4 regions of the Shinella sp. G-2 genome follow, and region 1 is predicted to be linked to each of the others. Evidence: riboswitches for the same ligand, from Rfam matches in the RefSeq annotation. Region 1 holds a riboswitch; each other region holds the start of a gene.

The links. Region 1 has a riboswitch for cobalamin ahead of metE (5-methyltetrahydropteroyltriglutamate--homocysteine S-methyltransferase). Riboswitches for the same ligand answer to the same signal wherever they lie in the genome.
Region 2: another riboswitch for cobalamin. It lies ahead of bluB (5,6-dimethylbenzimidazole synthase); the one in region 1 lies ahead of metE (5-methyltetrahydropteroyltriglutamate--homocysteine S-methyltransferase).
Region 3: another riboswitch for cobalamin. It lies ahead of V8U06_RS13315 (ABC transporter substrate-binding protein); the one in region 1 lies ahead of metE (5-methyltetrahydropteroyltriglutamate--homocysteine S-methyltransferase).
Region 4: another riboswitch for cobalamin. It lies ahead of V8U06_RS06855 (aromatic ring-hydroxylating oxygenase subunit alpha); the one in region 1 lies ahead of metE (5-methyltetrahydropteroyltriglutamate--homocysteine S-methyltransferase).

What each region holds. Positions count from the first base shown of each region.
Region 1 covers NZ_JBBEYH010000002.1:504,421-512,003, reverse strand. Annotated here, with positions in the region: gene V8U06_RS06435 (MurR/RpiR family transcriptional regulator) at 1-614, opposite strand, end outside; gene V8U06_RS06430 (Gfo/Idh/MocA family protein) at 812-1,933, shown strand; gene V8U06_RS06425 (caspase family protein) at 2,125-5,385, shown strand; cobalamin riboswitch at 5,607-5,816, shown strand; gene metE (5-methyltetrahydropteroyltriglutamate--homocysteine S-methyltransferase) at 5,915-7,583, shown strand, end outside.
Region 2 covers NZ_JBBEYH010000001.1:647,443-655,025, forward strand. Annotated here, with positions in the region: gene V8U06_RS03250 (NAD+ synthase) at 1-655, shown strand, start outside; gene V8U06_RS03255 (NYN domain-containing protein) at 753-1,472, shown strand; gene V8U06_RS03260 (hypothetical protein) at 1,567-1,890, shown strand; gene V8U06_RS03265 (TolB family protein) at 1,893-2,717, shown strand; gene V8U06_RS03270 (GGDEF domain-containing protein) at 2,890-4,341, shown strand; cobalamin riboswitch at 4,376-4,592, shown strand; gene bluB (5,6-dimethylbenzimidazole synthase) at 4,638-5,336, shown strand; gene V8U06_RS03280 (DUF2865 domain-containing protein) at 5,329-6,438, opposite strand; gene V8U06_RS03285 (ABC-F family ATP-binding cassette domain-containing protein) at 6,677-7,583, shown strand, end outside.
Region 3 covers NZ_JBBEYH010000006.1:210,475-218,057, forward strand. Annotated here, with positions in the region: gene V8U06_RS13290 (ABC transporter permease) at 1-721, opposite strand, end outside; gene V8U06_RS13295 (ABC transporter permease) at 732-1,634, opposite strand; gene V8U06_RS13300 (ABC transporter ATP-binding protein) at 1,636-2,718, opposite strand; gene V8U06_RS13305 (polyamine ABC transporter substrate-binding protein) at 2,928-3,953, shown strand; gene V8U06_RS13310 (MurR/RpiR family transcriptional regulator) at 4,010-4,864, shown strand; cobalamin riboswitch at 4,900-5,129, shown strand; gene V8U06_RS13315 (ABC transporter substrate-binding protein) at 5,282-6,316, shown strand; gene V8U06_RS13320 (FecCD family ABC transporter permease) at 6,370-7,341, shown strand; gene V8U06_RS13325 (ABC transporter ATP-binding protein) at 7,338-7,583, shown strand, end outside.
Region 4 covers NZ_JBBEYH010000003.1:60,378-67,960, reverse strand. Annotated here, with positions in the region: gene gltX (glutamate--tRNA ligase) at 71-1,540, shown strand; gene lysS (lysine--tRNA ligase) at 1,554-3,047, shown strand; gene V8U06_RS06860 (hybrid-cluster NAD(P)-dependent oxidoreductase) at 3,145-4,248, opposite strand; gene V8U06_RS06855 (aromatic ring-hydroxylating oxygenase subunit alpha) at 4,250-5,494, opposite strand; cobalamin riboswitch at 5,599-5,794, opposite strand; gene V8U06_RS06850 (DUF6656 family protein) at 6,091-6,696, shown strand; gene V8U06_RS06845 (diguanylate cyclase domain-containing protein) at 6,736-7,583, opposite strand, start outside.

The DNA of each region.
Region 1 (7,583 bases):
CTCGCGGCGATCACGGCGTCCTTCTGCGTCGCGAACTGCGCGAGTTCGCCGTCGATGCCGTTGGGCGAGGCGATGATCTGGTGGCGGATGCCGAGCTTGCCGAAGGCATAGGCCATATGCGCCGTCAGCGGATAGGAGCGGCGCTTGGCGACGAGATAGATGGTTTCGGCGCTGGCGAGCAGGTCGATGGATTTCGAGAAGGTTTCGCCGTCGATGGTGCCGGCGAGCCGGGCGACGGACTGGCTGGCGGCCGTCAGGAAGCCGGACAGGAGCTCCATGTCGCTGTTGGCCGCAGGCCCCGATTCCAGCGAAAGCAGGCGCTCCTCATAGGATAGCGTCTTGTCGCGCAGCCTCGCCCGGAAAACGTTCTGCAGGTCGGAGAAGCCTTCATAGCCGAGGTGATGGGCGAGCCGCACCAGCGTGGAGGGCTGCACGTCTGCGGCCGTCGCGATGCTGGCGGCGGTGCCGAAGGCCATCTCGTCCGGATTGGCCAGCGCATAGGCCGCCACCTGCGCCAGCCGCTTCGGCATCGTCGCCTTGCGCTCGATGATGACGCTGCGCAGGCTCTCGAAATCGCGGGGCACGCGCCCCTGGGCCGCTTCGCTGTCGTTCATGGTGTCGTCCCCCTCATGCGGCTCCCGGTCGTGCGTCCGGCCAGAAATGAAATAAATATTCCACGCATTTCGGAAAAGATAGTTTTCGTTCCAAATCTTTCCCGCTATGCATGGCGTCCGGAGCGCCCGTTCGCCGAGATATAGCAAGTCCGGCGCGGGTGCGTAGCGATTTTGCGCAATCGAATGGAGGAGAGGACATGAAAGCCCTCGGAATTGGATTGATCGGCACCGGCTATATGGGCAAGTGCCATGCGCTGGCCTGGAACAATGTCAGCGCCGTCTTCGGCGATGTCGCGCGCCCGCGCCTCGTGCATCTGGCCGAGGCCGACGCCGCCCTTGCCGAAAGCCGCGCCCGCGAATTCGGCTTCGAAAAATCCACCGCCGACTGGCGCGATCTTCTCGCCAATCCCGATGTCGACGTCATCTCCGTCACCACGCCGAACAGCTTCCATCCCGAAATGGCCATCGCCGCGCTGGAAGCGGGAAAACATGTCTGGTGCGAGAAGCCGATGGCGCCGGCCTTCGCCGATGCCGAGCGCATGCTGGCCGCCCAGCGCGCCGCCGGAAGGGTCGCCATCCTCGGCTACAACTACATCCAGAACCCGGTGATCCGGCATATCCGGACCCTGCTGGAAGAGGGCCGGATCGGCGCCGTCAACCATGTGCGCGTCGAAATGGACGAGGACTTCATGGCCGATCCCGAGGCGCCCTTCTACTGGAAGAGCGAATCGGCCTCCGGCTACGGTGCGCTGGACGATTTCGCCGTGCACCCGCTTTCCCTGCTGTGGAGCCTCTTCGGCCATGTCGAGGCGGTCATCGCCGCGCAGGCCAAGCCCTATGCCGACCGCCCGCTGAAGGACGGCGGCCGCCGCGCGGTCGAGAACCACGACATCGCCAGCGTGCTGATGCGCCTTTCGGGCGGCATTTCCGGCGTGCTGATGGCGAACCGTTCGGCCTGGGGCCGCAAGGGCCGCATCGCCTTGCAGATCTACGGCTCGAGGGGCTCGATCCTCTACGACCAGGAGCGCATGAACGAGTTCCAGCTCTATACCGTCGACGGCCGCGCCAGCGAGCAGGGGTTTTCCACAGTCCTCTCGGCCCCGCACCACAAGCCCTACGACCGCTTCATCCCCGCGCCCGGCCACGGCCTCGGTTTCAACGACCTCAAGGTCATCGAATGCCGCGAGCTGATCGCCGCCATCGCGGGCGCACCGTCCCATGCGGTCGATTTCAACCATGGCCTGCGCATCGAGCGGTCCGTGCACGCCATGGCGCAGTCTTTCCGCGAAGGACGATGGGTGGAAATCGGCGCGGCATGAATATTTCGGCAACCGGGCCAAAAAAATCCAATCGCCCGCGCATTGAAACACCCCGGCCCATACGTAATACTGGCGGCAATAATGCCGGAGGGAAGGGCATGTTCAAGCGAATGCAAAAACGCTGGGCGCCGGTTTTCTTTGTCTCGATTGCTGTCGTTGCGTTCAACGCGGGTGCCGCTGAGGCCAAACGCGTGGCGCTGCTGATAGGCAATCAGAAATACGAAGAGACGGCCCAGCTGAATAACCCCGCGAACGACGTGGAGCTGATGCGCGCCTCGTTCGAGGGGGCGGGTTTCGACTCGGTCAAGACCGTCTTCGATCTCGACCGCGCCGCCATGGTGAAGGCGTTGCGCGAGTTCGAGGACGAATCGGTGGATGCGGAAATGGCGGTGGTCTATTATTCCGGCCACGCCATGGAGATGAACGGGGTCAACTACCTGATCCCCGTCGACGCGGCGCTTCGAAGCGACCGCGACGTCGAGGACGAGAGCGTCGCCATCGATCGCGTCCAGCGTTCGCTGGAAGGCGCCAAGAAGCTGAAGCTCTTCATTCTCGACGCCTGCCGCAACAACCCGTTCGCCCAGGCGATGACACGCTCGATCGGCACTCGTGCCGTCACGCGCGGCCTTGCCCGCGTCGAGCCCGAATCGGCCGACACGCTGATCGCCTTCGCCTCGAAGGCCGGCACCGTGGCGCTGGACGGGGAGGGCAAGAACAGCCCCTTCGCGACCGCGCTCTCCAAATATCTCGTGGAACCCGGCCTCGACGTGCGCATCGCGCTCGGCAAGGTGCGCGACGAGGTGGTGGAAGCCACCAATCGCGAGCAGGAACCCTTCGTCTACGGCTCGCTCGGTGGCGCGCAGATCTTCCTGAACATCAAGGAAGTCAACATCAACGTCACCAACAGCGGCAACACGCAGGAAGTCTCGCCGAACGGCCAGTCCGAAGCGGCGGCCGACTGGCAGAATATCCGCGACCTCGCCGACGAGGAGCTGATCGCCGCCTTCATCGCCAAGCATGGCAAGGACCCGGTCTACAAGATGCTGGCGGAAAAGAAGCTCGCCAGCCTCAAGGAAGCCACCCAAAATGAAGGCCAGGATGCGGCGGGCATCGCCTGGGAAGCCCTGAAGGAATCGACCGACGCGGCCGCCCTGCAGCGCTTCATCGAGCGTTACCCGGACAGCCAGCATCGCAGCGCGGCCGAACAGCTGATCGCCGCGCTGGAGCCGAAGAAGGGCCTCAGCGTCGACGTCGCCTCCAAGGAAACCGCCGCCTCGCGCGACTGCTTCCTTCTGGCCGGCGAACCGCAGTCGCTGCCCGGCTTCATGGGCGTGAACTTCCTGAAGATCGACGCCAAGCGGGCGCTGACCGCCTGCGCGCAGGCCGTCAACGAGAACCCGTCCGACGGCATGCTCGTCAACCTGCTCGGCCGCGCGCATGACGCCGACCGCAACTATGTCGAGGCGCGCCGGAACTACGAAAAGGCCATCGAGCTCGGCAACATGTACGCGCTCACCAACCTTGCCTGGTTCTCGGTCTACGGCACGGACGGTCCGGTGGACGTCGCCAAGGGTCTCTCGATGTTCGAGAAGGCCTCGATCGCCGGCAATTCCTATGCCCAGGCCTCGCTCGGCTGGCTCTACCGCGAAGGCTATGGCGGCACGCGCCAGGACTATGCCGAAGCGGTGAAGTGGTACCAGCAGTCGGCCAACCAGGGCTATGCCAATGCCATGGCGACCATGGGCTGGTTCTACCGCGAAGGCCTCGGCGTCTCGCAGGACTATGTCCAGTCGCTGACCTGGTATCGCAAGGCCGCCGATGCGGGCGATGCCAACGCCATGTCCTCGCTCGGCTGGGCCTACCAGAACGGTCTCGGCACGGCGCAGGACTATGCCGAAGCCAAGGTCTGGTACGAGAAGGCCGCCAATATCGGCGATTCCTACTCGATGGCCTCGCTTGCCTGGCTCTACGACGTCGGCAACGGCGTGAAGCAGGACTATGTGGAAGCCCGCTACTGGTATGAAAAGGCTGCCAATGCCGGCAGCGCCTATGCCATGGGCAACCTCTCGCGCCTCTACGACCAGGGCCTCGGCACGCCGGCCGACGCGAAGGAAGCCGTCCGCTGGGCGGCCGCCAGCATCGAAAGCGGCGATGCCAACAAGCTGAAGGAGCTGAAGGAGACCCCCGGCAACTTCACCGTCGCCTTCCGTCAGGAAATGCAGAACCTGCTGCGCGAGCGCGGCTATTACAGCGGCTCGTCGGACGGTGAATTCGGCCCGGCAACGCTGGCTGCCATCGACAAGCTCGCAGGCGGGCGCAACGACAGCGCGTCGCTGACGAACTCCAACGGCACGACGACCACCACCTCGAGCGACCAGTCGACGACGGCGCTCAGCGGTTCGGACACCGACCAGTGCTACGAACTTGCCGGCGAACCGAACCTGCGTCCGGGCTTCCTCGGCAAGCTCTTCGCGCAGATCGACTATGGCCGCGCCATCCCGGCCTGCGAAGCGGCGCTCAATGCGAGCCCGTCGGACAACTCGATCCGCAACATGCTGGGCCGTGCCCATGACGCCGCGCGCAACTACAAGCAGGCGCGCGAGCACTACCAGAAGGCCGCGGACGAGGGGAACCTCTACGCCCTGACCAACCTTGCCTGGTACTCGATCTACGGTACCGACGGCGCGGTCGACATGGCCAAGGGCACTCGCATGTTCGAGCAGGCCTCGAATGCCGGAAACCCCTATGCCCAGGCGTCCCTCGGCTGGCTCTACCGCGAAGGCTATAACGGCACGCGCAAGGACTATGACGAGGCCATCAAGTGGTACCGCAAGGCGGCCGAACAGGGCTATGCCAATGCACAGGCCACCATGGGCTGGTTCACCCGCGAAGGCCTCGGCACGCCGCAGGACTACGCCGCCTCGCTCGACTGGTACAAGAAGGGCGCGGAAGGCGGCGACATCAACGCCATGTCGTCGGTCGGCTACGCCTACCAGTCCGGCCTCGGCGTTCCCGTCGACTTCGTTGAAGCCCGCACCTGGTACGAAAAGGCCGCGGCGCAGAACGACTATTACTCGATGGCCTCGCTCGGCTGGCTCTACGACGTCGGCAACGGCGTGAAGCAGGACTATGTCGAAGCGCTGAACTGGTACGAGAAGGCGGCCAATGGCGGCAACACCTACGCCATGGGCAATCTCTCGCGCCTCTACGACCAGGGCCTCGGCACGCGCGCCAACGCCAAGGAAGCCGCCCGCTGGGCCGCTGCCAGCATCGAAGGCGGCGACCAGGGCAAGCTGCAGGAACTCAAGGGCTCGCCGGCGAACTTCACGCCGCAGTTCCGCAAGGAGTTCCAGCAGATCCTGAAGTCGCGCGGCTACTATGACGGCCCCGTCGACGGCGACTTCGGCACCGCGACCCAGAACGCCATCGACCGCCTCGCCGCCCGGACCTGATCCGGACGCAGGGCGCCTCGAAAAACAAAGCCGCTGGAAACACCCGTTTCCAGCGGCTTTCGTTTGGGCGGTTCTGCGAGGAGGGGAAGAAGCGCGGTGCGGGGAGGCTCAGGGCCCGGGCGGCATTCGCAAGATGCCGGTCCCGGTCTGGCGGGGGAACGTCGCTTTCTCAAGGGATATAAAGATTCCTTTATGTCTATTGACGGCGGCCTCTTCGCGGGTCATGGTGCCGCCATCGTGGTTCTGCGGATTTTACGATCCGGAGCTAAGAGGGAATACGGTGATGGCGCCCTGTGCGCCCATGCCGGAGCTGCCCCCGCAACTGTAGGCGGAGAGCCCTGTCCAACATGTCACTGAGGAAGACGCCTCGGGAAGACGGACAGCGGTGATGACCCGCAAGCCAGGAGACCTGCCGCGATAGATAACGTCCACGGGCGGGGTGTCCGGTGTGCCGCTTTGCGCCCGGAATCCCGCATCCGCGCGCCGATGCGTCAGCCAATGCCTTGCCCACAACCTTCGGGGTAAGGAAATGACCATCAAGACTGCAAATCTCGGCTTCCCAAGGATAGGAAGACACCGCGAACTGAAATTCGCGCTTGAATCCTACTGGTCGGGCAAGTCCGACCGCGGCGTACTGCTTGAAACCGCTGCCAGGCTTCGTGCCGGCGCCTGGCTGGAACAGAAGGCCAGGGGGATCGGCGTCATCCCGTCGAATGACTTCTCCCTCTACGATCATGTGCTCGACACGGCCGTCATGGTGGGGGCCATCCCGCCGGTCTATGGCTGGCGCGCAGGCGCGGTCGATCTCGACGTCTATTTCGCCATGGCGCGTGGATCGAACGGTGGCCATGCCGCCTGCGGCCATGCCCATCAGGGCGACGGCGTGCCGGCGCTCGAAATGACCAAATGGTTCGATACGAACTATCACTATCTCGTGCCCGAGTTCGAGAAGGAGCAGAGCTTCGAATTGACCAAGAACACGCCTCTGGAAGCCTTTCTGGAGGCGCGGGCGCTCGGGGTGGAGACGCGTCCGGTTCTGCTCGGCCCCGTGACGTTCCTGAAGCTCGGCAAATCGCGCGACGGCTCGAGCTCGCTGCGACTGCTGGAACGGCTGCTGCCGGTCTATGCGAGGATCCTCGCCGAGCTGTCGAATGCGGGCGCGCAATGGGTTCAAATCGACGAGCCCTGCCTGGTTCTGGACCTGACCGGCGAGGAGCGGCAGGCGCTCGTCCGTACCTATGCCGCGTTCGCTACCCTCATCCCCGATCTCAGGATCATGCTGGCAAGCTATTTCGGCGCCCTCGGCGACAATCTCGACACGGCCCTTGCATTGCCGGTTGCCGGGCTTCACGTCGATCTCGTGCGCGCGCCGGAACAGGCGGGCGACGTGATTGCCAGGGTCGCGCCCGGCCAGACGCTCTCGCTGGGGCTGATCGACGGTCGCAATATCTGGCGGAGCAATCTTGCGAAGGTGAAGGAGACGATCGCCGCGGCCGTCGCGGGCAGGGCGCGCGACACCCTCCAGATCGCACCGTCCTGCTCGCTTCTTCACGTGCCGGTCGACGTGGCGCTGGAGACCGCGCTCGACGACGAGCTCAAGTCCTGGCTGTCGTTCGCCGTCCAGAAACTCGATGAACTCGCGCTGCTTTCCGCAGCGCTGGAGGACGATGAAGGGGCCGGTCTTCCCGCACTGGAGGCGAACGCCGTGGCGGCGCAGGCTCGGCTGACGTCGGTCCGGGTCCACGATCCGATCGTTGCGGGCCGCCTTGCCGAATTCGAAGGCAAGGTGCCGGCGCGGGCTTCGACCTTCCGGCACAGGCAGGATGCGCAGCGCCGGCGCTTCGACCTGCCGTTGTTTCCGACGACCACGATCGGCTCCTTCCCGCAGACCGCCGAGGTCCGCAAGGCGCGGTCCATGCATGACAGGGGCGAGTTGAGCTATATCGACTACAAGGCGTTCCTGGAGCGCGAGACCGTGGCGGTCGTGCGCTGGCAGGAGGAGATCGGGCTCGACGTTCTCGTGCATGGCGAGTTCGAGCGCAACGACATGGTGCAGTATTTCGGCGAGCAGCTTTCAGGCTTCGCCTTCACCCGGCATGCCTGGGTGCAGAGCTACGGCTCGCGCTACGTCCGGCCGCCCATCATCTACGGCGACGTCGCACGCCCGAACCCGATGACGATCGGCTGGTGGGACTATG
Region 2 (7,583 bases), on a different contig from region 1:
CAGGCTGCTGGGCTGCCGCTATGACATCGTGCCGATCGAGGCGCCGGTGACGGGCTTCCTCTCCTCGCTGTCCGAGCTCTTCGAGGGCACGGAAGAGGGCATCACGGAAGAGAACCTGCAGAGCCGCACGCGCGGCACGATCCTGATGGCCGTCTCGAACAAGTTCGGCTCGATGGTGGTGACGACGGGCAACAAGTCGGAAATGTCGGTCGGCTACGCCACGCTCTACGGCGACATGAACGGCGGCTTCAATCCGATCAAGGACCTCTACAAGATGCAGGTCTACGCGATCTCGCGCTGGCGCAACGACCACGTTCCGCCGGGCGCGCTCGGCCCGTCCGGCCTGGTGATCCCGCAGAACATCATCGACAAGGCGCCGTCGGCGGAACTGCGTCCCAACCAGACCGACCAGGATTCGCTGCCGCCCTATCCCGTGCTCGACGACATCCTCGAATGCCTCGTGGAACAGGAGATGAGCACGGAGGAGATCGTCGCGCGCGGCCACGATGCGGCGACCGTGCACCGGGTCGAGCACCTGCTCTATATCGCCGAATACAAGCGCCGCCAGTCGGCCCCCGGCGTCAAGATCACCAAGAAGAACTTCGGCCGCGATCGCCGCTACCCCATCACCAACCGCTATCGGGACCGGGGATAGCATCGCGTTAACCTCCGCAAGCAAAAGGCGCATCCGGCGATTGCGACGGATGCGCCTTTTGTTACTGTCGAAGACAGTTTGCCGGAGTGTGACCAGGATGGAAAAGCGGATTGCTCTGTTTGTTGATGCGGAGAACCTTCCGTCGGCGTTGGCGTCCGAGATCGTCAGGCAAGCAGGACAGTACGGACTACTCGCGCAACGCCGTATATATGGCGACTTCTCCGGCGGTGGTCTTTCGGATTGGCTCAACGAGGCTCCACGTCATGCCTTCTCCGTTTTTCAGACGATCCGCGGTGCTGCCGGCAAGAATGGGGCTGATATAGCCCTGGTTATCGACGTCATGGACCGGCTTCATGCAAACGACGTCGACGTGTTCTGTCTGGCGACCTGTGACAGTGACTTCGCGCAATTGGCAATGCGGATACGACAGGATGGAAAAACTGTTGTCGGCATTGGCCTCAAGCATGCGGCTGCCACTTTCCGGGCTGCGTGTGATGTCTTCAATTTCTTGAGGTCGCCGGTAGAATCCGCCACTCAGACAGGAAACCAGCCAGTAGCACCCATGGCGTCGAGAGTGCTGAGTTCGGATCTGTCGCAAAGGGCTTTTGTCGCCGCGCCGCAGCTTGATGGCGGTTGGGTCGCATTGACCGACGTTATGAAGGCCTTGAAATCCTGCGACCCGAACTTCACGCTCCAATCATACGGCCATAGCAAGCTCAGCAAATTGCTCGCCGTTTCCGGCGTCGAATTGACCGCCGACAATCGGAAGGCACGATTGAAGACCCGGCAGTTGAAGAAGGTGATCGATAACGGCTAAGCTTCGGGGCTCTCACCATCCCGGCGGGCTGTGGTGAAATGTTGTCGGGGAAACTGGCAAGAGCTGCTTCAGCCGACGTGAGAAACGAGGAGTAATGGATTTGTCTTCCGTGGAGCCGAGCCAACCGATCTTCACGGAAGAGGAAATCCGGTTGATCCGACTGTGGTCGCTCAGCGACGTTTCTGCCGGGCGGCAGGTTTTTGCGCAGGTCGCCTATTTCGCGACGCCGGCCGTCTTCGGCCTCTACGGCCTTGCGACCGGCAGCCAGACGGTGCTGGGTGTCGCCTTCATCGCCGTCCTGCTGCTGCTGGCATGGGGCTTCGTGTCGACCTGGCGTGCGCAGAAGGCTTCGCTCCTGATGCAGTCGATCTTCCGCAAGCTCTCCGCCGGGTTGCCGGCCGGCGACGGAAAGCCGTGACCATGCGCAGCTCCGTCGAAATCCACGATATCGTCACCGGTGAGACGCGGGTCGTCTGGCAGACGGAGCGGCTGGTCGAGGCGCCGAATTTTTCCAGGGACGGGCGCTTTCTCGTCATCAATGGCGACGGGTTGCTCTACCGTCTTCCCCTCGATGGCGGCGAGCCGACCCGGATCGATACGGGCTTTGCCACGCGCTGCAACAACGACCACGGCCTGTCGCCGGATGGCCGCCTGCTGGCGATCAGCGACAAGGTCGAATTCGGCAAGTCGGCGATCTACGTGCTGCCTGCCGAAGGCGGCACGCCGCGACTGGTGACGGAAAACCTGCCGTCCTACTGGCACGGCTGGTCGCCGGACGGTGCGACGCTCGCCTATTGCGGCATCCGCGACGATCTCTTCGATATCTATACCATCCCCGTCGCCGGCGGCGCCGAGCGGCGGCTGACCTTCGGCGAAGGGCGCAACGACGGGCCGGATTATTCGGCGGATGGCGCGTGGATCTACTTCAACTCCAGCCGCACCGGGCGCATGCAGATCTGGCGGGTGCGGCCGGATGGCAGCGAGCCGACGCGCATCACCGACAGTCCCTATGGCGACTGGTTTGCGCATCCTTCGCCCGATGGCCGCAACCTCCTGGTCCTGTCCTATGACGGCGATGTCTTCGACCATCCGCGCGACCTCACCGTGCGGCTGCGGCTGATGGACATGGACGGCGGCAATGCGCGTGTGCTTTTCGAGCTTTTCGGCGGGCAGGGCACGATGAACGTGCCGAACTGGTCGCCGGACGGCCGGCAGTTCGCCTTCGTGCGTTACGCGCCCGCCTGAGCGAAATGACCGCGATTAAGCTTTCGCTCACCAGCCTGTTTAAGCGAATTTTGCCGTCTGTCCTCTAGCCTTCGTTCAACAATGCCCGGAAACGCGGGCAGGGGACGGCAGGCAGGGAAAAATGACGGGCAAGGCGGAACAGGGCCGCGCAAAGCGGCGACGCGGAGTGGGCATGGCGATCCGGGCGGCGGCCCTGATGATCGTCCTGCTGTTCGGCACCGCCAACTATCTGGTGCTCGACCACGCCATCGACCGGGCCGACAGTTTTGTCGCCGAGACGGAGCGCACGCTGGTGCGCAACGAATTCAGCCACCAGATCGACCAGGTCGTTCAATACCAGAGCCAGATCTCCTTCTGGGACAAGAGTTTTCAGGAGCTTGCCTTCGGCATGCCCGGCGACAGCTTCGTGCGCGACCAGTTGCGGGACTGGATGTGGGCGGACTTCGGCTTTTCCTGGATGATCTTCACCACGCCCGAGGGCGACAAGGTGCTCGGCGTGCATCGCGGTGAAAAGGTTTCCGACCGCAAGGCGCGCGAGAAGCTGCACTGGGTGAGCGACCTCACCAAGAAGGCCGAGCGGGCCTATTACGAGGCGCTGTCGCCCGACCGCGGCGGCTGGCAGGTGGCGGGCGCCAAGGAGGACCCGGACCTGCTGACGCCGGCGCTTCCCGAAATCCACGTTTCCGGCATGCGGCTCATCGACCGCGTCATGAGCATCGTCGTCGTGCAGGCCGTCGTGCCGAAGACGCTCTACATTCCCGCCAGCCGGCGCGAGCCGACGCTGCTCATCACCGTCAAGCCGGTCTCGCAGAAGATGCTGGCCAATTCCGAGCGGCGCCTCGGCGTGCACGGGCTCGGTTTCACGCCCATCGTCACCCAGGAGCCGGGGTTGCTGATGACGCCGGTCGGCGGCGATACCTACAATCCCATGGTCGCCTCCTGGCGGCCGAACATGCCGGGTTCCTTCGTCTGGCAGTCCGCGCTGATCCAGATCACCCTGTTCGTTCTGGTCTTTGCCGGCGTCATGCTTTTCGTCACGCTGCGCTTCTCGACGCTCGTGCGGGCGCTCCAGCGCAGCGAGGCGCAGAACGCCTTCCTCGCGCGGCACGATCCGCTGACAGGGCTGAAGAACCGCAGCGGCTTCGACGAGGATGTCCTGCGCGCCATCGGCCGGGGCGAGAACAAGCCGTTCACGATCCTCGCGCTCGACCTCGACCGGTTCAAGGCCGTCAACGACCGGCACGGCCACGCGGCCGGCGACGCCGTCCTGCAGGCCGTCGCCCGGCGGTTCTCCGAGCGCATCGGCGCGCGCGGCTGTGTGGCGCGTCTTGGCGGTGACGAGTTCTGCGTGCTGCTGACAGGTGCCTATGAACGCGAAAGCCTCCTGGAACTCGCCAACAGTCTCGTGCTCGATACGCAGGTACCCGTCGCCTATGACGGGCAGTTGCTGCTCATCGGCGGCAGCGCCGGCATCGCGCAATTCCCGGCCCATGGCAAATCGGTGCACGATGTCATGGTGATCGCCGACGCCGCGCTCTACGCCGCCAAGAACGGTGGGCGCAACCGCGCCGTCCATGCCGACGACATCGAGATCGACGGCGCGGAGGCCGCCCGCGCCGCCTGACATGGGGTGGGCTTGATCGCAGCGCCGAGCCGTGCGCATATCCTCCTTGTCAGGTGCCCGCTCTGCGGGAGAATCGGGAATCCGGTGCGGGTCCATGCCCAGGTCCGGAACGTGCCCAACGCTGTGACGGGGATGGCTCGCCCTAAAAGCTTGAATCGATTCAGGCTTTTGCCACTGGTTGTTCAACCGGGAAGGCAGGCGCTTGCCAGAGGAACCGAAGTCAGAAGACCGGCCTGACGAGATAGACCGAACCGCGCGGACGGCGGCAGGTTGTACGCATTGTTGGGGAGATGACGATGCGAACCGAACCGTTGGACCCTCTGGTCCGGGCGGGCGCCTTTCCGCAGGAGGAAAGGCAGGCCGTCTACCGCGCCATCGAAACGCGCCGCGATGTGCGCGACCAGTTTCTGCCCGATCCCTTGCCGGACGCGCTCGTCGCCCGCCTGCTGCAGGCGGCGCACAATGCGCCTTCCGTGGGCTTCATGCAGCCATGGAATTTCCTGCTGGTGCGCAGCGAAGAGACCCGGCGGGCGGCGCATGCCGCCTTCCTCAAGGCCAATGCCGAGGCGGCGGCGCTGTTTGCCGGCGAGCGGCAGGCGCAATACCGGGCGCTGAAGCTCGAGGGGATCCTGAAGGCGCCGCTGTCGATCTGCGTCACCTGCGATCCGACGCGTGGCGGCGCCGTCGTGCTGGGGCGCACCCACAATCCGCGCATGGATGTCTATTCCACGGTCTGTGCGGTGCAGAACCTCTGGCTTGCCGCGCGTGCGGAAGGGGTGGGCGTCGGCTGGGTCAGCATTTTCCACGACAGCGATATGCGCGCCATCCTCGGTATTCCCGCCCATGTCGAGATCGTCGCCTGGCTCTGCGTCGGCTTCGTCGACCAGCTCTATGCCGAACCGGAACTGGCGGTGAAGGGATGGCGGCAGCGCCTGCCGCTGGAGGAACTGGTTTACGAGGAGCGCTGGCCGGAGGGTGGCGCCGGCGTCAGTTGACGCCGGCATCGGCCGGGCGGCCGAGATCGATGGCGGTGGAGTTTTCCGGCAGGAAGAGCGGACCGACCGTGCGAACCTTGCTCTTCGTGGGGTCGTAGACGCGGTCTTCGATCCTTGCGGCCGGCTTGCTTTCCACCGCTTCCTTCTTCTTCGGCAGGGTCTCGATCGTGGTGATGGAACCGCTTTCCTCGTTCTCGCCGGTGCTGGCGGTCCGCGTGTCCTTGCCCTTGGCGGCCTTATCGCGCTTGATCATCTCCTGATAATAGGCAGCGAGGTTGCAGCCGCAGGCGCCTTCCTTTTTGGAAAGATCGCGCGTGCGATAGGCGAAGGCGTTCTTCAACTCGAAATAGGGCCGGCCGGAGACGGTGGACGTCATCTGCTCGGTCTCCTGACCATTGGTCATCGACTGGTAGAACAGCTCCGTCTGGGTTTCGGGGCACATCATCGCGCAGACCTTCTGGTCGCGGCGGAAATCGAGCGGCGTCGCGCCGGAGGAAATCGGGAAGAAGCCGCCGTCGCAGGTGCGCACGCAGACCGTGCGCAGGTTGCCATGGCCGGAATTGCCGCCGAGCGAGCGCAGTTGCAGCCTCTCGCTGCCGTCGGGCGCGGTGCCGAGCGGCAGGGTGCGTGTCTCGTCCAGCGTGCGCAGCGTTTCCGTCGCGGCGACGGGCATGACCTTTGCCTCCGCATCGCAGCCGTTGGTTTCCAACGCGGCGAGCAGGCGGTTTCGCCGGCCTTGCGAGGACGCGCCGCCGGCAAATTCCCGGCGCTTGCCGTCGAGAATGGTGAGATTGCGCTCCATCTTGCCGATGACGGCGGCAAGCGTTTCGCAGGCCGCGGCATTGACGCCGCCGACGACGATGATGCTGCCACCCGAGCAGCCGAGACGGCGCTGGTCGCTCTTGGCCTTGCGGAGCTGGATGTTCTGGCGCGCGATGGCGCCGGCATATTTGCGGGCGTTGGCGGTATCGACCACGATCTTCGGCTGGTTCGCGAGCTCCGCCTGGATGCGCTCGCAGATGCCCGCTAGCGCCGTGCCGCCGGCAAGAAGCATCGGCAGTCCGGCTGCAATGGCAAGGAGAAGACGGCCGCGTCTCTTCAAATCCCTCGATCCCTGATGGCGTTGAAACCGCCGGCAAAACCGGCCGGATATCGCCCTATCATAGGCCGCATGGGGGCGAGTGCAACGTGCTCCCGCATTTGTGATTAACGCGCTCGCCTTGCAACGGCCATGGTTCGCGCCTAGTGTCGGCCATCGTCAATGCCTGCAGGATGGTGCTTCATGGATTTCAACCCGACCGCAAACCGGCTTCGTTTTGTCATCGGGGAATTCCGTATCCATGCCGCATTCCATCACGCTTTCCAAAATCACGTGGTCCACGCCTGACGGGCACACGCTTCTTTCCAATCTCGACGTGACCTTCGGCCGCGAGCGCGCCGGCCTTGTCGGCCGCAACGGCGTCGGCAAGACGACGCTGCTGAAGCTCGTCACGGGCGATCTTGCCCCGCAAGCCGGCACCGTCACGGTGGACGGCACGCTCGGCCTCTTGCGCCAGAGCGTGCAGGTCGGCGCGCGCGAAACCATTTCCAGCCTGTTCGGTATCGCCGAGGCCCTTGCGATCCTTGCCCGCGCCGGGCGCGGTGAGGCGACCGCGGAGGACCTGGCCGAGGCCGACTGGACGCTGGAGACGCGTCTTGCCGCCGCGCTCGCCCGCGTCGGGCTGGAGGCGGAGGCCGAAACGCCGCTTGCCGCGCTCTCCGGCGGCCAGCGTACACGTGCGGCGCTGGCGGCGCTTGTCTTCCGCGCGCCGGATTTCCTGCTGCTCGACGAGCCCACCAACAATCTCGACCGGGACGGGCGGCGAGCGGTGATCGACATGCTCGCCGGTTGGCGCGCCGGCGCCATCGTCGTCAGCCACGACCGCGAGCTGCTGGAGACGATGGACGCAATCGTCGAACTGACGACGCTGGGCGCAACCCGCTATGGCGGCAACTGGAGCGCCTATCGCGCCCGCAAGGCGCTGGAACTTTCCGCCGCCCACCGCGACCTCGCGGATGCGGAAAAGCACGCCGACACGGTGGCGCGCACCATGCAGACGATTGCCGAGCGAAAGGCGCGGAAGGACAGCGCCGGCCGCCGCAAGAAGGCGCGCGGCGACATTCCGCGCATCATGCTGGGCGCGATGAAGGAGCGCAGCGAACTGACGGGCGGGGCGAATGCCCGGCTGGCCGAGAGCCGGCAGGCGC
Region 3 (7,583 bases), on a different contig from region 1:
TGGCGAAGATGAACATCGGCAGGGTCGTGACGTCGACGCCGGCGATGAAATAGGTGATGACGAGGTCGTCCATCGAGATGATGAAGGCGAGCAGCGCGCCGCCGAGGATGCCCGGCAGGAGCTGCGGGAAGACCACCCTGCGGAAGGTCGTCCATTCATTCGCCCCGAGATCGGCCGAGGCGTGCTCCAGCGTGCGGTCCATGCCGGCAAGCCGTGCGGTGACGACGATGAAGACATACGAGGTCAGGAAGGTGCACTGGCCGATGATGATCGTGCCGATGCCGAGACTGATGCCGGCATTGACGAAGAAGATCAGCAGCGCGATGCCGAGCACAATATCCGGCATCAGCATCGGCATGAACATGACGACGCGGTAGAAGCGCCTGCCGAAGAAATCGAAACGGTAGAGCGCGATCGCCATGGCCGTGCCGAGCACGGTGGCGATGGCCGTGGTGGAGGCGGCGATCCTCAGACTGTTCCACACGGCCTGCACGAGCTGGTCGGTGGATTCCAGATAGAGCGCGTTTTCCGAAATCTTCGTCTTGAAGCCGAGGACCTGGGCATACCAGTCGGTAGTGAAACCGGTCCAGGTCATCATGTTGACCGGGTTCGCGTTGAACGAATAGACCGCGATCAGCGCCAGCGGGATGTAGATGAAGGCGAAGAACAGCGCGGTATAGGCAAAGAGGCTGCCGCGGGCGAGGGTGGCGAAAATCTTCATCGGTCTCTCCTCAGCGTCCGGCTGCGGCATCGAGGCCGCGGCGGCCGGAAACGACCACGTAGATGAAGAGCAGCACCAGCATCACGCTCATCACCATCATCGCGAGCGCCGAGCCGAAGGGCCAGTTGCGCGCGGCGAGGAACTGCTGCTCGATGAGGTTGCCGAGCATCATCACCTTGGCGCCGCCGAGGATGGTCGGCACGATGAAATTGCCGAGCGCGGGGATGAAGACGATGACCGCTCCGCCGGCAATGCCCGGCGCCGTCAGCGGCAGGATGATGCGCCAGAAGGTGCGGATCGGCCCTGCACCGAGATCCAGCGAGGCGCGCACCAGCGTCCAGTCGAGTTTTTCGACGCTGGCATAGACGGGCATGAACATGAAGGGAATGAAGACATAGACCATGCCGAGGATGATCGCGCCCTCGGTATAGATGAGGTCGAGGGGTCGGGCGATGAGGCCGGTCTTCAGCAGCACGTCATTGGCAAGGCCGGTCTGGCGCAGGATCAGCACCCAGACGAAGAGCCGCACGATGAGACTGGCGAAGAAGGGCAGGGTGATGAGGAAGAGGCAGAAGTTCTTCCAGCGTTCCGAAAGGCGGCTGATGCAGAAGGCGGCCGGGTAGCAGACGAGAAGCGTCGCGATCACGGTCATGGCCGCGATCCTCAGCGAGCGCAGGAAGATCGCGATATAGATCGGGTCGAAATCCTCGAACATCGGATCGGCGAAGCCGAGGATGCGGCCGAAGTTATGCGGATACCATGTCCATTCCACACCGCCGTAAAGACCGGGCGCCAGGAAACTGGTCACGATCATGATGGAGAGCGGACCGAGGAAGAAGACCGCCAGGAACAGCGAGACCGGTCCGAGCAGGACGGCAAGCTGGGCGCGGCGGCGAAAGGCAATCGACGTCATGTCAGGCGGCCTCCGCCGGGATGAGGTGCACGGCCGACGGATCGTAGGCAAGGCGCGCATGGCGCGACTGCTCGATTTCCCCGACGAGGCTGCGCCGCGCCGCGGGAATCTCCGCGATGACGCGCCGTCCCGTCGCCGTGCGGCCGAAAAGCTCGAAGGTCGAGCCGACGAAGACGATCTGCTCGAGGTCGACGTCGAGAGCCGGGGCGCCGTTGCCGGCCTCCGCGAGGAAGAATTGTTCCGGGCGGATGAGCGCGGTTGCAGCGCCCGTTGCGCCCGGTCGACCGTGGGAGATCGCGATACCGTCCTGCGTCACCAGTTGCCCGCCGCCGGCCTCTCCCTCGAAGAGGTTGCTGGCGCCGACGAAAGTGGCGACAAAGCTGTTCTTCGGCTGGTCGTAGATGGCGCGCGGCGTGTCGAGCTGCTGGATCCGCCCGCCCGACAGCACGGCGACACGGTCCGACATGGTCAGCGCTTCCTGCTGGTCATGGGTGACGAAGATGAAGGAGATGCCGAGCTCGTTCTGCAGCGTCTTCAATTCGATCTGCATCGCCTGGCGCAGGTTCTTGTCGAGGGCTGAAAGCGGCTCATCGAGCAGGAGCAGCTTCGGACGGGCGATGATGGCGCGGGCAAGCGCCACACGCTGCTGCTGGCCGCCTGAAAGCTGGCGGGGCTTGCGGCTTTCCAGCCCCTCAAGGCCGACCATGGCAAGCGCTTCCGCGACACGCTTCATCCTTTCGGACTTGGCGACGCCCGCGACTTCCAGCGCATAGCCGGTGTTTTCACCCACCGTCATATGCGGGAAGAGCGCATAGTTCTGGAACACGGTATTGACCGGCCGGCGATAGGGCGGCCTGTCCGTCATGTCCTCGCCGTCGATCAGGATGCGGCCGGAATCGAGTTCCACGAAACCGCTGATCGCCTGGAGGAGCGTGGTTTTTCCGCAACCCGACGGCCCCAGCAGCGTCAGGAATTCATTGCGCCGGACATCGAGATCGATGGCGTCCAGCGCGGTCACCGTCTGGCCTTCAGGCGTGGCAAAGGCCTTCGCCGCCTTCTCCAGGCGGACTATGGAGTCTCGCATCGTCGTTCCCCAATTTGTTATAAAAATAACGCTTGTGCGATTTCGATATATGGATACCATTTGCCCATCCAAGTCAACGGCCGAAAAGAAGCCGGGACGGGAAAGCAGGGCGCAAAGGAAAGCGCCGGGGCCAGCAAGGCCGAACCATCAGAGGAGACTATTCCATGACGAAAGCTCATCGCGCCGGCGCATCCGGTTTTCAGGCCTGGATGCGCGGCACTGCCCTCTCGCTTGCGGCCCTCGTGGCGACGGCAGGCATGGCGGGCGCCAGCGAACTCAACGTCTATAACTGGGGCGAATACATCAATCCGGAAGTGCTGAAGAAGTTCGAGGAGGAGACCCAGATCAAGGTCAACCTCTCGACCTATTCCTCCAACGAGGAAATGCTGGCAAAGATCCAGGGCGGCGCGACGGGCTACGACGTGGTCTTCCCGTCCGTGCACATGCAGGACATCATGGCCAAGCTCGACCTGCTCGAAAAGACCGACATCAACACATACGAGGGTTTCAAGAACATCGATCCGGCGTTCCTGCGCGCCAAGAGCGATCCGAACGGCGAGTATTGCCTGCCCTATGCCTGGGGTTCGGTCGGCATCTTCTATAACCGCAAGATTCTCGGCAAGGACGTCACCGGCTGGAAGGATCTGGTCGAGACGGTGAAGGCGAAGGGGTTGAAGTTCACCCTGCTTGACGACATGCGCGAAGTGCTGGCCGTCGGCCTTATCCTCAACGGCCACAAGATCAACTCGACCGATCCCGCCGAATTGCAGCAGGCCGCAGACACGATCATCGCCATGAAGCCCGACATCGCTGCCTTCACCTATGACGAGCGGCCGATGGTGCAGGCGGGCGACGTTGCCGCCGGCCACGCCTTCGTCGGCGCCATGATCGACGTCTTCGGCAACGAAAAGGACCTCGGCTACGTGATCCCCGAAGAGGGCGCGACCATGTACCAGGAGGATATCTGCGTCCTGAAGAGCGCGCCGAACAAGGAGAATGCCATCAAGTTCCTCCAGTTCTACACGCGCCCGGAAATCGTCGCCCTCAATGTCTCGCAGCAGACCAACGGCACGGCCAATGTGCCGGCGCGGCAATTGACCATTGAAAAGATCAAGAATAGCAAGGAAATCAACCCGCCGGCCGAGACGATGAACCGGCTCCAGATATTCGAGGATCTGGGACCGGCCCTGCGTCAGGTGGACCGCGTATGGACGCGGGTCAAGACGGCCCAGTGAGTGCGGTTGATCCCCGCCCGTCTCCGGACGGGCGGGACTTTGAAGAGAGGGGCGACGTGTCGAAACGCATTGTGAAGCTCGTTCAGTCCGACGATCTCCGGCGGTCCAAATCCGACAAGCTCATCGCCCATTACATCGAGCGCAACATCGCCGAGCTTCCCTTCGAGACGGCGCGCTCCATCGCCCAGCGCCTGCAGATCTCTCCGATGACCGTCGGGCGATATCTGCGCCGCATGGGCTTCGACGGGCTGGACGACCTGAAGAGCGAATTGCGCCACGGCAGCTCCAACCCTGCCTGGCAGGTCAAGGGACGCGTCGACCGGCTGGAGCAGGATCGCAAGGAGGGCAAGCTGCTCGCTGGCCTCATCCAGCAGCAGATCGACAATCTCGGCCAGATCTACGCCATCACCAGCGCACCGGAATGGCAGCAGACGATCGACGCCCTGATTAACGCCACCGAGGTCTATGTCGCCGCCTACCAGAACGTGCGCGGCATCGCGCAGTATTTCGCCAGCCAGCTTTCCTATACCCGCCCGCGCGTGCAGTTCGTCGACGGGCTCAACGGCACCTATGCGGAACTGCTTGACGGCTCCGTCGAGGGGCGTCTGCTCTTCCTGCATGACGTTCGCCGCTTCGCCGCCAAGGCCCGGTCGCTCGCGCTCGAGGCCCGGCGCGCCGGCGTCAAGGTCGTGCTCCTGACGGACGAGTTCTGCCCGTGGGGACCGGAGGTCTCCGATATCTGCCTCATCGTGCCCGGTTCGCACGGCCCGCTCTGGGATGGCGCCGCCACCATGACCGCTGTCATGGACCTCATGCTCAGCAACATCATCGTCGTCATGGGCGACGAGGTGAGCGAGCGCGTCGACACGCTGACCCGCCTGCAGGACGTCTTCGGGGATTTCGAAACCTGATAGCGGCCCATGCCTTGACGCTGCCGCGTGGCGCGGACTAAGGATGGATCGACGGTTCCCCGAAGGATGACTCCCAGGGGATTAATAGGGAACACGGTGCGGACGACCCAACAGGGACCCATTCCGTGGCTGCCCCCGCAACTGTAGGCGGATTGCCGCCTGTCCTTGGACGCGTTTCGCGTCATGCCACTGCGCCTTGCGCGGGAAGGCAGACAGGTCGCAGATATCCGTGAGCCAGGAGACCTGCCGTCAGAGCCACAATCCGAACACGGGCGGGGATGCCCGGAACAGGAGACGCCATGACGAACCCGACTGCCGGCGACGGCAGACCACCCTTCGTTTTCTCCCGACCGACCGCGCGCAGCCCTTGGCCCGTCGCGTGAGCCCGTCCGCCTTCCTTCACCTCGGGAGATATCCATGACCCATTCCGCTGCGGCCCCGCGCGCCGCCTCCTTCCTGTCGCTCGTGGCCGGGTTCGTCCTTGCCGCCGGCGCGGCCCAGGCCGCCGAAACGGTGTATCCGCTGACGCTGGAAAACTGCGGCCGCCCCGTCACCTTCGAGAAGGCGTCGGAACGCGCCGTCTCGCTCGGCCAGAGTTCGACGGAAATCCTCTACCTGCTCGGCGTCGGCGACCGCATGGTCGGCACCGCCGTCTGGATCGGCCCGGTTCTGGCGGGCTATGAGGAGGCGAATGCCAAGGTGGAGCGCCTTGCCGACAACGATCCGAGCTTCGAAAGCGTCGTCGCCAGGAAGCCCGATCTCGTGACCACGCAGTTCCAGTGGCATGTCGGCCCGGAAGGCGTCGTCGGGACGCCCGAACAGTTCGCCGAACTGAAGATCCCGGTCTATACGTCGCCGGCCGACTGCATGGGCAAGGACAATTCCGGTGGCGGTGACGGCGTGCGCAACACCGTCTTCACCATGGAGCTGATCTACAAGGAAATCAGCGAGCTGGCACAGATCTTCAACGTCCAGGATCAGGGCGAGAAGGTCATTGCCGATCTCAAGGCACGCGAGGCCGCGGCCCGTAAGAAAATCGCCTCGGCCGACGGAAAGCTGTCCGCCGTCTTCTGGTTCTCCAGCGCCGAACTCGACATCGATCCCTATGTCGCCGGCCGCAACGGCGCGCCCGGTTACATCCTGTCGGTGCTCGGCATCAGGAACGTCATCGAAAGCGACGAGGAATGGCCAACGGTCGGTTGGGAGACCATCGCCAAAGCCGATCCGACGATCATCGTTACCGGTAAAATGGAGCGCCGCCGCTACCCCGCGGATGATGTCGCCATCAAGCACAAGTTCCTCAAGGAGGATCCGGTCGCCAGCCTCATGCCGGCCGTGAAGAACGGCCATGTCGTCGATATGGACGCGCAGGCGATGAACCCGACGATCCGCACGATCGAAGGCATCGAGGTGCTGGCCGACGCTGTCGAAAAGGCTGGCCTCGCACAGTGACGAAGGATCGCCCCATCCTGCTCCGGACGGGCGCCGCTATCGCGGCGCTCGTGATGCTCATCGCCGCGCTCGGTGTGGGCGCGGCGGTGGGTGAGACCGCCATTCCGCTCGCAACCGTGGCGAAGACTGTCGCGAACCGCCTCTGGCAGGCGGGCCATGCGCTGGATCCCATCGACGAGGGTATCGTCTGGAACTATCGCCTGAGCCGTGCGGTGGTCGCCGCCTGCTGCGGTTCGGCGCTGGCGCTGTCCGGTGTCGTCCTGCAATCCCTGCTGCGCAATGCGCTCGCCGATCCCTATATTCTCGGCATTTCCGCCGGCGCCTCCACGGGTGCGGTGGGCGTCGCGATCCTCGGTTTCGGCGGCGGCATGCTCACGCTGCCGGCCGGCGCCTTCCTCGGCGCGCTCGTCGCGTTCGGGCTTGTCAGCGTGCTCGCCGTCAGGGCCGGGCGGGGTACGAGCGCCATCATTCTGGCGGGGGTCGCCGGCTCGCAGCTGTTCAACGCGCTCACCTCCTTCATCGTCACCAAGGCGGCCAATGCCGAGCAGGCGCGCGGCATCATGTTCTGGCTGCTCGGCAATCTCTCGGGCGCACGCTGGCCGGATGTGTGGCTGGCGCTGCCGGTCGCCCTTGCCGGCCTGCTCGTCTGCCTCTGGCATGCCCGCGCGCTCGACGCCTTCACCTTCGGCACGGAATCGGCCGCTTCGCTCGGCATTCCCGTGCGCCGGGTCTATGTCGTGCTGATCGCCATTTCCGCCCTGATGACGGCCGTCATGGTCTCCATCGTCGGCTCCATCGGCTTCGTCGGCCTTGTCATTCCCCATGCCGCGCGCATGGTCGTCGGCGTGCGCCACGGCCTGTTGCTGCCCGCCTCCGCGCTGATCGGCGCCATCTTCATGATCGCGGCGGACATACTTTCCCGCATCATCATTACCGGTCAGGTCCTGCCCATCGGCGTCATCACGGCGCTGTTCGGCGCGCCGGCCTTCGCGCTCATCCTCAGCCAGAGGAGGTCGGCCCTGTGACGCTGTCCGCAACAGGTCTCCACTGGTCGGCCGGCGGCACGGCCATTCTCTCGGACGTCTCGCTCGACGTGCGCCCCGGGGAATTTCTCGGCATCATCGGCCCCAACGGCTCGGGCAAGACCAGCCTGATGGCGTTGCTTGCGGGCATCCGCAAACCGCAATCCGGCGCGGTGACGCTCGACGGCCGGGCCCTCGCGACCCATGGCCGGCAGGCGATCGCCCGGCGCATCGCCTTTGTCGAG
Region 4 (7,583 bases), on a different contig from region 1:
CCCAAAGTGACGCCTTCGTGCCGGAAGCCTCCGGTGCGGGGCATATAACCATGTCAAGACGGGCCATATCATGAGCACTTCCGGAACCGCATCCGGCGTTCGCGTACGCATCGCACCCTCCCCGACCGGCGAGCCCCATGTCGGCACCGCCTATATCGCGCTGTTCAACTATCTCTTCGCGAAAAAGAACAACGGCACCTTCATCCTGCGCATCGAGGATACGGACGCCACGCGCTCGACGCCGGAGTTCGAGCAGAAGGTGCTGGACGCGCTGAAATGGTGCGGTCTCGAATGGTCGGAAGGTCCCGATATCGGCGGCCCCTATGGTCCCTATCGCCAGTCCGACCGCAAGGACATCTATCGTCCCTATGTCGACAAGATCGTCGCCAACGGCCACGGCTTCAAGTGTTTCTGCACGCCCGAGCGGCTGGAGCAGATGCGCGAGGCGCAGCGCGCCGCGGGCAAGCCGCCGAAGTATGACGGCCTCTGCCTCCATCTTTCCGCCGAGGAAGTGACGAAGCGCGTCGACGCCGGCGAGCCGCATGTCGTGCGCATGAAGATCCCGACCGAGGGCGCGTGCAAGTTCGTCGACGGCGTCTACGGTCCGGTCGAAATTCCGTGGGAAGCCGTCGACATGCAGGTCCTGCTCAAGGCCGACGGCATGCCGACCTATCACATGGCGAATGTGGTCGACGACCACATGATGAAGATCACCCATGTGGCGCGCGGCGAGGAATGGCTGGCCTCGGTGCCCAAGCATATCCTCATCTATCAATATCTCGGCCTCGAGCCGCCGGTCTTCATGCACCTGTCGCTGATGCGCAATCACGACAAGTCGAAACTGTCGAAACGCAAGAACCCGACCTCGATCTCCTATTATTCGGCGCTCGGCTACCTGCCCGAAGCGCTGATGAACTTCCTCGGCCTGTTCTTCATCCAGATATCCGAAGGCGAAGAACTGCTGACCATGGATCAGCTCGCCGAGAAGTTCGACCCGGAGAACCTGTCCAAGGCCGGCGCGATCTTCGACATCCAGAAGCTGGACTGGCTGAACGGCCGCTGGCTGCGCGAACAGCTGACCGAAGAGGACTTCATGCAGCGCGTGCTGGAATGGGCGATGGAGAACAACCGCATCCGTGACGGCCTCAGGCTGTCGCAGTCACGCATCGCCAAGCTCGGCGAACTGCCGGATCTCGCCGGCTTCCTGCTGAAATCCGATCTCGGCCTGACGCCGGAAGCCTTCGCCAAGGTGAAGTCGACGCCGGAGGAAATCCTCGAAGTGCTGAACCAGGTGCAGCCGGATCTCGAAAAGATGCCGGAATGGACCATCGAGAGCATCGAGGCGGAACTGCGCGCCAGCGCCGACCGGCTCGGCAAGAAGCTGAAGGTCGTGGTGGCCCCGCTCTTCGTTGCCGTTTCCGGCTCGTCGCGCTCGCTGCCGCTCTTCGACTCGATGGCCATCCTCGGCCGCTCCGTCGTGCGCCAGCGCCTGAAGGTCGCCGCGCAGGTGGTGGCCTCCATGGTCGGCAGCGGAAAGTAAGGAACGAACAAGAATGAACGACAAGACAGAAACCGCCCTCTCCTCCGACCCCACGGAAGTCCGCCGCCAGAAGCTCGGCCAGCTCCGCGAGACGATCGGCGACGTCTATCCGGCGCATTTCCACCGGACGATGACCAATGCGGAGCTTGCGGAAAAATACGAAGGCCTCGAGCCCGACACGGAGAGCGGCGACGTCGTGACCGTCGCCGGCCGCGTCTATTCCTCGCGCAACTCGGGCATGTTCATGGATATCCATGACGCCTCGGGCAAGATCCAGATCTTCAGCCACAAGGACACGACCCCGGAAGAGGCGCGCAACCTGCTGCCGATGATCGATATCGGCGACATCATCGGCGTCACCGGCGCCGTGCGCCGCACCAAGCGCGGCGAGCTGACCATCAACGCGCAGGAGATCGTCATGCTGACGAAGACCCTGCTGCCGATGCCCGAGAAGTGGCATGGCGTGGCGGATGTCGAAATCCGCTATCGCAAGCGCCACCTCGACATCATGACCAACGAGGAATCGAAGCTGCGCTTCCAGCAGCGTTCGAAGATCGTCTCCGGCATCCGCCGCTTCATGGAGAACGACGGCTTCATGGAAGTCGAGACGCCCATGCTGCACTCGGTCTATGGCGGCGCGACGGCCGAGCCCTTCAAGACGCACCACAACACGCTGAAGCTCGACATGTACCTGCGCATCGCGCCGGAACTGTTCCTCAAGCGCACGCTGGTCTCCGGGCTGACCGACAAGGTGTTCGAGATCAACCGCAACTTCCGCAATGAGGGCGTGTCGACCCGGCACAATCCCGAATTCACGATGATGGAGTGCTACTGGGCCTATGCCGACTACGAGGACATCATGGACCTCGTGGAGCGCCTCTTCGCCGAGCTGGCCGTGAAGATCCACGGCTCGACCGAGTTCGCCTATGGCGACAAGGAAATCTCCTTCAAGGGCCCGTTCAAGCGCGTTCCGATGCCCGATGCCGTCAAGGAAGCGACCGGCCTCGACTTCCTCGCGATGACGAGCGACGAGGAAGCCCGCGCCGCAGCCAAGGCCGCCGGCTTCGAAATCGAGAAGGACTGGACCTGGGGCGAATGCCTTGCCTTCATCTTCGAGGAAAAGGTCGAACCGACGCTGATCCAGCCGAGCCACGTCACGCATTTCCCGAAGGACATCTCGCCCTTCGCCAAGGAAGTGCCGGGCGAGCCGCGTCTCGTCGAGCGTTTCGAGACCTATTGCAACACCTGGGAACTGGGCAACGCCTTCTCCGAGCTCAACGACCCGGAAGAACAGCGCGCCCGCATGGTCGAGCAGCTCGAGCAGGCCCATGCCCGCGGCGAGAAGGCCAAGCAGCTCGATGACGAGTTCCTCGACGCCATCGACCAGGGCATGCCCCCGGCCGGCGGCCTCGGCATCGGCGTCGACCGCCTGATCATGCTGCTGACGAACGCCCCGTCGATCCGCGACGTCATCCTCTTCCCGGCGCGCCGGGCAAAGGCCGACTGAGGAGCCGGTGGGCCGACGCCCTCCGCGTCGAAGCGGGAAGCACCGGAACAATATCGAAGCCCCCGTCGCCGGCTGGCAACGGGGGCTTTCCTTTGTCTCACGCCTCGATCTGCACGTCCCCGATGGGACGCGAGCAGCAGGCGAGGATATAGCCTTCCTCGATCTCGTCATCGAGGATGCCGCCATTGTGGCGCATCTCCACCTCCCCCGAAATCTTCAGCACCCGGCAGGTGCCGCAGAGCCCCCCTTCGCAGGCAGCGCCGATGCGCACGCCGGCGGCGCGGGCGGTCTGCAGGATCGTCTGGCCGGGCGGGCACTTGGCGTCCTTGCCGGCCATGGTGAAGGTGACGGTCGAAACGGCGTTGGCATCGACCTCCTGCTCGCCGGCACCCGCACGGATGGCGATCTCTTCCGGCGCCGGCGCATTGGCCGGCTGGAAGCTTTCCTCGTGGTAGCGGTTCATGTCGAAGCCGCAGACCTTCAGCATGTCCTTGACGCCGCGCATGAACGGTTCCGGACCGCAGCAGAAGACGGTGCGCTCGCGGAAATCGGGCGCGAGCAGCGAGAGACGGGCCGCATCGATGCGGCCGCGCAGACCGTGCCAGCCGTCCCGCGGATTGTGGCCCTCCACGACGAAGCCGAGCGCGAGGTTCGGCATCTGGGCGGCGAGACATTCGAGTTCCGGCTTGAACAGCAGGTCCTCCGGCTTGCGGGCGCAGGAGACGAAGGCGACGTCCGACTGCGGCGCGCAATCGGACATCCAGCGCGTCATCGACATCATCGGCGTGACGCCCGAGCCGGCGGAAATGAATAGGTATTTTTCCGCCGGGTAGCGCACGAAGGAGAAGTCGCCGAGAGGCCCGAAGGCCTTCAGCGTCATGCCGGGTCGCAGATGCTCGAACATCCAGCGCGTGCCGATGGAGTTCTTCTGCGCCTTCACCGTGACGGCGACGGAGAAGGGCCGCGAGGGTGTCGAGGAGAGCGTATAGGTGCGCATGACCGGTTCGTCTGCCGAGACCGGCAGCTCCAGCGTGACGAACTGGCCCGGGAGGTAGCGGAACCAGTTCTTCTGGTCGGAGCGGAAGGTGAAGGTCATCACGTCGGCCGTTTCCACGGTGGCTGCAGTGCACTCCAGAAGATTGTGGCGGTCATGCCAGGGATGCAGCTCGTCGAAATGGCGGAATTGGCTGGCGATCGTCATGTCAGGCCACCCGCGAGAGCGGCGTCTTGGCGCCGTCGAGCCGTTCGACCATGAAATTGCAGTACCACTCGACGAACTGCATGACGCCGCCCTCGTCCTCCGGCGAATAGGGACCGGGCTGATAGGCCGGCGAACGGATGCCGAAGGCGTTTTCCTCGACGATGCGGCGGTCCTGGTTGTTGGTCTCGGTCCAGACATGGGTGAGCTCGTCGAGACGGTAGTCGACGCCTTCGACCGCATCCTTGTGGACCAGCCACTTGGTCGTGACCTGCGTCAGCTCGGGGCCGAGCGGCAGCACCCGGAAGGTTATGGCGTGGTCGGCGAGCACATGGTTCCAGGTCGTCGGATAGTGGAAGAGCAGCAGCGTGCCGATGCCGCTGTCCAGGACGTCATTGGAGAGCGGGCGCTGCACGGCGCGCGCGCCGGACATGGTGTAGCTCTCGGCGTCCTGGATGAGCGGCATGCGCGCGGCGCGGAACTGGCCGGTCGGCGACATCCTGAATTCGCTCGGCAGGCCCGCCGCCTCGCATTTCGCCCAGTGTTCGGCAATGACGGGATCGTCCTTGGCGCCCTGCACGCCCGTGGCGCTCGGCGCTTCCGGATAGGTGCGGCAGAGCTCGGGATGGTTGGCGGCGCAATGATAGCACTCGCGGTTGTTTTCCCAGACGAGCTTCCAGTTGCCCTTCTCGACGATCGTGCTTTCGAAGGCGACCTTGGTCTCGCCGAGGCGATGGCGGGCGAGATAGGGCTCGACCAGGGTGCGGAAGGCCGAGAAATCGGGCGCCTCTTCGGCAAGGCAGATGAAGATGTAGCCGCCGACGGTCTCGCAATGGATTGGCTTCAGGCCATGTTGCGTCCTGTCGAAATCCTCGGCCATGTGGCGGGCGAAGAGCAGCGAGCCGTCGAGTTCGTAGGTCCACTGGTGATAGGGACAGACGAGCTTGGCCGAGGTGCCCTTGTGCTGCGTGCAGACGCGCGAACCGCGGTGGCGGCAGGAATTGTGCAGCGCCCGCACGGTGCCGGAGCGGTCGCGGGTGATGACGACGGGATAATCGCCGACCTGCACGGTGAAGTAATTGCCGGCCTTCGGGATCTCGCAGTCATGGCCGATGAACAGCCAGTCGCGATACCAGATCGTCTCGAGGTCCAGCCTGTAATGGTCGGGATCGATGTAGAAGGCCTGCTCGAGGCTGTGGCCTTCACGGCGGTTCTTGAGCTTGCGGAGCACGTCGCTGCGGATATCCATGCCGGTCCTCACTGTCAAAATGGGGGATGAGGCGCACGGAGGAGACGGCATGCGGACGCGGACGGCCCGACAATGCACGCTTCCCAGCCGCCCGCCGCAGCCAGTCACGATCGTTTCTCCAGGCTGGTTTCCGGGCTGAGGAGCGTCCCTTGGGACCGTCGCGGCGCCTTCCCGGACATCCGTCCAGTGGCTTCCTGCCGCGTTTTCTCCAACACCGTTGCGGGGGCAGCGCCGGATTTCAACCGGCTTCCCAATTCTCCACCCCCTGACGGGAGCGGCACCTTGAGCGTCCTTATCTAAGCGCAAGAATCGGCGCGCGACATGCCAGAAAGCGACACGTCGCCCCAATTTGACGACAGTCAAAGACGGTGGAAACGAGGCCGCCGCAGGGCATAACAATGAAATATCAACGCCATAAAGGAATGACCCCGACGATAATCCATTCTTTCGGCACCCTCGTCCGGAACGAAGCACCTTGTCATATTGCGACCGTGCGGAGCGCCCCCGCGGAAATCGGGAATGCGGCGGAAAGGATTGCTTAACGACGTTTCCATAAACTTTACCGCGATCCGGGCGCGAGGATGGAGTGCCGAGGCGTGCAGCAGACGAAATTCCGATATTACGACGCCGTCGCCTACAAGCGAGCGAACCCGCCGAAATCCGCCGTGCACACCGAATTCCTGCGCACCGGCCGCATCGACCGTGGCGTGAGCTGGAGCCCGAGCGAGAAACGTTACCTCAGCTACCAGGACGTCGCCGAGCGCACCGGCCGCAAGCTGGAACGGGCCGGCAGCGTCACCCATGAACGCATCAACGGCTTCCACCAGTCCATCCAGTTTCCGAAGCTGATCTTCCACCGCACGCTCGCCGAGACGCCGCATCTCGGCTACTGCCACATCACGGTGGCGAATTCGCGCTTTGCGGAATTCGAGAATGTGCAATGGGCCTTCTACATGGCCAACTTCCTCGCCGAGATCGGCGACGAGGAACAGTTCTTCGCCGGCATTTCCCGCACGCCCGGCCGCATGTATTTCGCCGTTGCCATCGCGCCGACGGAGGAAGAAGGCCGCCTCAAGATCGACCGCAAGGTGCGCGGCAACGGCGTGATCTTCCGCACCGACGATCCGAAGCTCGCCATGAAGAACGTGCTGATGCTCGGCGCGCGCAACGAGGCGCTGCGCAAGATCATCCGCGCGCTCTAGCCCTTCGGCAACATCGCTGCTCGCCTTCACCGGAAGGGTTTACGCCCGGTACAGCATCCATTCCTTGCCGGCCGGCACCTCGTCGCCGCGGCCGTAGACCACGACCTGATCGCCGCCCCGGCCCTTGGCTTCCGCCAGCGCCCGCTCGCAGGCGGCGGCAAGGTCGAGCGCGCTGTCAGCGCTTTCCGACATGCAGACGCCGGCAGAGAGCGTCAGATGCCCGAGGTTCCGGCCCGTGCGCGGATCGCGCAGCGCCACCGTCTGGAAGGCGGCGCGCAGGAGATCGATGAGCCGCGTCACCTCGCTCTCGTCCGACGTCTGGAACAGGAAGCCGAAACGAAGACCGTCGAAGCGTACGGCAAGGTCGTTTGCCGGGAACGCCTGACGGATGAGGCCGCCGTAGAAGGTGACGAGATGGTCCGACAGGGCCTCGATCTGGCCCGACGAAAAGCGGCGTTCCGCGTCCACCTCCGCAACCGCGACACCGCACATCATCGGCAGTTCGGGATTGGCGTAGACGCGCGCGAGCGCCTTGTTGAAAGCGCGGCGATTGCCGAGCTTGGTTGGCGGATCGGTGAACTTCTGTGCCTCGAAGTCCGCCATCTCCTTCTGGATGCCGTCCATGACGGCCGATTGCGCCGCGACCTTCTCCGCCATTTCCGCAGTATGGCTGACGCGCAGTTCCGTCGCCCGCTGCAGGGCCTCCAGCGAACTGCCGAGCGCGCCGCCCGCCTCGCGGATGACCTGCGAGGCCTCGCCGATCAGGCGGCCGTAATCGTTGAGCGAGGAACGCTCCTGGCTCAGGAGGTCCATGAAGTTGCTCATCTCGTTGCTGATCGCGCCGGCCGAGCGTTGCAGCACGCTCGCCTCGTGCTGGTGCGGCAGGT